Regions from separate parts of the Promicromonospora sp. NPDC023987 genome, predicted to be linked through region 2. Evidence: riboswitches for the same ligand, from Rfam matches in the RefSeq annotation. Region 2 holds a riboswitch; the other holds the start of a gene.

The links. Region 2 has a riboswitch for thiamine pyrophosphate ahead of AB0F40_RS19680 (thiamine ABC transporter substrate-binding protein). Riboswitches for the same ligand answer to the same signal wherever they lie in the genome.
Region 1: another riboswitch for thiamine pyrophosphate. It lies ahead of thiC (phosphomethylpyrimidine synthase ThiC); the one in region 2 lies ahead of AB0F40_RS19680 (thiamine ABC transporter substrate-binding protein).

What each region holds. Positions count from the first base shown of each region.
Region 1 covers NZ_JBEZZF010000007.1:94,930-97,110, forward strand. The annotation lists gene AB0F40_RS05735 (C39 family peptidase) at 1-587, opposite strand, end outside; TPP riboswitch at 752-857, shown strand; gene thiC (phosphomethylpyrimidine synthase ThiC) at 855-2,181, shown strand, end outside.
Region 2 covers NZ_JBEZZF010000050.1:21,307-23,487, reverse strand. The annotation lists gene AB0F40_RS19680 (thiamine ABC transporter substrate-binding protein) at 1-1,095, opposite strand, end outside; gene AB0F40_RS19685 (iron ABC transporter permease) at 1-16, opposite strand, end outside; TPP riboswitch at 1,090-1,194, opposite strand; gene AB0F40_RS19675 (DUF4235 domain-containing protein) at 1,233-1,514, shown strand; gene AB0F40_RS19670 (PAS and ANTAR domain-containing protein) at 1,538-2,181, opposite strand, start outside.

The DNA of each region.
Region 1 (2,181 bases), on a different contig from region 2:
TCCGCGTCGGTCTGGCCGTTCACCGACGTGCGGTGGATGTCGCCGACGCTGCCGTCGGCCGGCGCGAACTCCGCGCCCGAGGCCCAGCGGCTCATCACGAACCACTTGGTCCAGGTCCCGTCGGCCTTGCGGCCGCGGAACTCGATCTCCACCCAGGTGCCGGTGGGGGTGACGGCGTTCCACGAGCTCACGGACTCGTCGATCAGGTAACCCGTCTCGATCACGGGAGACGTCCACCGGCCCGTCTCGTAGGTGACGGGCGTGCCGTCGCCGAACGGGTCGGTGTACTCGACGGTGTCGCCGCCGCGCTTCAGCACGAGGCCACCCTTGGCGCCCGGCCGCAGGTTCGATGCCTCACCAGCCCGGAGCTCGCGGTACCCGTCCCACGCGGTCAGCGTGATCTGGTTGTCCGACGCCGCGGTGTCCGGCTCGGGCTCGCCTGCCGCAGGCGCCGCACTCGCCACGATCCCTGCCTGCACCACGAGCGCTCCCGTCGCCGCCAGCGCGAACGCCCTTGTCCGCAGCTTTCCTCGAATCGACATGCCTGCCTCCATGTCCTTGGCCCGCTTCTGGGGTGGAGCGAGCATGGTGCCTTCTCTACCAGAGCGGGGCGCGAGACAGAAGGGCCTGCGCCGACGGGTGCTTTCGAAGTCAAAGCTACTTCGCTTTGCGGTGTCGGAAAGCGAAGAAACTTTGACCTCGAAGGAGAGGTCAGACGACTGATACCGCCTCCGCAGTGCTAACGTCGTGCGCGATCCCACGGGTGCCTCGCGCAGGGGCTGAGATCGGGCTGGACGGCCCGGGACCGTTGAACCTGTCCGGTTAACACCGGCGTAGGAAGCAGGAGTCTGATGATGGAGAACACCCAGTCCCGCACGCTCGCGTACCAGTACGAACGCGACCACGAGCACGACGGCGGGCACAGCGCACCGCACGAGGACACCGGTCTGCGGGTGCCGGTCACCGAGATCGCCCTGGCGCCGTCGCCGGACGGCACCCCGAACGAGCCGGTGCGGGTCTACCGCACGCAGGGCCCCGGTTCCGACCCGGTCCGCGGGCTCGCCCCGGCCCGCGAGCCCTGGGTCGTGGCGCGGGGAGACACCGAGGAGTACGACGGCCGCCGTCGGGCCCTGGCTGACGACGGGCGTGGTGCGCTGCGCCGCGGTGCCGCCACCCAGGAGTGGCAGGGCGAACGACGTCGGCCACGCCGGGGCCTCCCCGGCCGGACCGTCACCCAGATGCACTACGCGCGCCAGGGCGTGATCACGCCGGAGATGCGGTTCGTCGCGGTCCGCGAGGGCTGCGACGTCGAGCTGGTGCGCAGCGAGGTCGCCGCGGGCCGGGCGATCATCCCGAACAACGTGAACCACCCGGAGTCGGAGCCGATGATCATCGGCAAGGCGTTCCTGGTGAAGGTCAACGCGAACATCGGCAACTCGGCCGTCCACAGCTCGATCGCGCAGGAGGTGGAAAAGCTCGAGTGGGCCACCAAGTGGGGCGCCGACACCGTCATGGACCTGTCCACCGGTGACGACATCCACACCACCCGGGAGTGGCTCCTGCGGAACTCGCCGGTACCCATCGGCACCGTGCCGATCTACCAGGCCCTGGAGAAGGTGGACGGCGACGCGAGCGCGCTGACCTGGGAGATCTACCGCGACACCGTGATCGAGCAGTGCGAGCAGGGCGTCGACTACATGACCGTGCACGCGGGCGTCCTGCTGCGGTACGTGCCGCTCACCGCCGACCGGGTCACGGGCATCGTCTCGCGCGGCGGGTCGATCCTGGCGGGCTGGTGCCTGGCGCACCACCAGGAGAACTTCCTCTACACCCACTTCGACGAGCTCTGCGAGATCTTCGCCCGGTACGACGTCGCGTTCTCCCTCGGCGACGGCCTGCGCCCGGGATCCCTCGCCGACGCGAACGACGCCGCGCAGTTCGCCGAGCTCGACACGCTCGCCGAGCTGACGAAGCGGGCCTGGACCCACGACGTCCAGGTGATGGTCGAGGGGCCCGGACACGTCCCGTTCCACCTGGTGCGGGAGAACGTCGAGCGGCAGCAGGAGCTCTGCGACGGCGCACCGTTCTACACGCTCGGCCCGCTCGTGACCGACATCGCACCCGGGTACGACCACATCACCTCGGCCATCGGCGCCACCGAGATCGCCCGGTACGGCACCG
Region 2 (2,181 bases):
CACTGTCTCGGTCCACCGCTCGATCCACTCGTCGCGGTGCGCGCTCACCTCGGTGGGCTCCACCTCGAACGGGGCGTCGGCCTGGGGCGCGAACTTCTCCCAGTCGGCGGGCAGCGGCACCGAGGAGTCGGCCGGGTACATGTACATCGACTCGGGCAGCGCGGACTGGACGTCCTCGGTCAGCAGGAAGTCGACGAGCGCCTGCGCGCCGTCGGGGTTGTCGGACCCGGCGAGCACGCCTGCGTACTCGACCTGCCGGAAGCAGGTCTCCAGCAGGGCGCTGGTGGTCGACTCGGAGCCGTCCTCACTCACGGTGAACGCCGGCGACGTCGCGTACGACAGCGCGAGCGGCCGCTCGCCGCCCTCGCCCGCACCCGAGAAGTCCACGTAGTACGCGTCCTCCCACGAGTCGGCGACCTTGACGCCGTTGTCCACGAGGGACGCCCAGTAGTCCTCGAACCCGTCCTCGCCGAACGCCCCGATGGTCGCCAGCAGGAACGCGAGCCCCGGGGACGACGTCGCCGGGTTGGTCACCACGAGCAGGTCGCGGTACTTCGGGTCGGCCAGGTCGTCCAGGGTCTTCGGCACCTCGAGGCCGGACTTCTCGAACCAGGCCTCGTCCGCGTTCACGCAGACGTCGCCCTGGTCGATCGGGGTGAGCGCCCCGCCGAGCTGCTCGGCGCCGTCGGGCAGGCTCGCGGGCGTGTACTCCTCGACCACGCCCTCCTCCAGCGCACGGGAGGCGAACGAGTTGTCGATGCCGAACACCGCGTCGCCGAGCGGCGCGTCCTTGGTGAGCACCAGCTGGTTCACCAGCGTCCCGGCGTCACCCACCGCGCTGACCTCGAGGGTCAGGCCGGACTCCTGCTCGAACTGGTCGACCAGCTTCTCGTCGAGGGCCCACGAGTCGTGGGTCACGAGGGTCACGGTGTCCGACGCCGACGGGTCGCCCCCGCCGGAACCGCCGGAACCGCCGGAACTGCCGGAACCGGCGGAGCCGGCGCCGCAGCCGGCGAGCAGGAGCGCCACGGAGAGCGCCCCCGCGACGGGTCCAGCCTGGATGGTGCCCCCGTGGGCACCGGAAAGACGCAACATCGTGCCTCGACTTCCTCCGCCGGTGTGATCCGGATCAGGTTCAAGGGTCTGCGGTTGTCCGCACTCTCAGCGCTGTCGGGCGCTCCCCTGTCGTTTCCCAGGCAGCCTACTGGCCCATCGGGGGCTACGGTGTGAATGTGGCCCAGATTGAGACGGAACAGACACTCGCCGAGAAGCTCGGCACGCTCGCCCTGACGCTCGCGGCCGGCTGGGTCGCGCAAAAGGCGGTCAGCATGGTGTGGAAGGGCGTGACCGGCAACGACGCACCCAACAAGCCGGACGACCCAGAGCTGGACCTGGTCCAGGCGACCGTGTTCGCGGCGGTCGCGGCGGGCACGGCGGTGTTCGCGAAGCGCCTGGCGACGAAGGGCGCGTCAAGGGCGGCCCTACGGCTCGCCGCCCGCCGCTCGGCCCGCTGACCGGTCCAGCTCCGGAGCCCGGCTCAGTGCGCCACCTTGCGTGGCCGCCGGGTGAGCAGGGGGTCGTGCCCGCGCGGCCTGCCCACTGGCTCGACACCGTCGAGTGCGCGGTCCAGCGCCGCCTGCGTGACGCCGGCCTGCTCGCTCTCCGCCCGCAGCCCGGTCATCACCTGGTCGGCCGCGAGGCGTAGCGGGATCCCCGCCCGGGTGGCGGCTTCGAGCAGCAGCTGGTCGGCAGTCTCGGCGGTCACCCCGCTGACCGCCATGATCACGCCCTTGGCCTGCTCGATCACGGCCTGGCTCACGAAGGCACGGGTCACCACTGCGGAGGACCGTCGGGCCAGGGCCTCCTTCTGGACCGGCGTGGCATCGACGACGTATCCGACCAGCTCCGGCGGGTGGCTCGGACCACCCCGCAAGCCCTGACCGATGACGACCACCGACCGCGTCCGGCCCTTCCGGTCCACGATCCGGTGTGAGCAGGCGAACGGGCGGCCGAGGCGGAGCGCCTCGGCGGCGGCGCGGACCACCCGGCTCCGGTCGTCCGGATGCTTGCGCGAGCTGAGCGCCTCGAGGCCTGGTTCCACCTCGTGCCGCTTCCACCCGTGCATGGTGTAGATCTCGTCGGACCACCACCAGATGCCCGACGAGAGGTCGACCCGAAAGC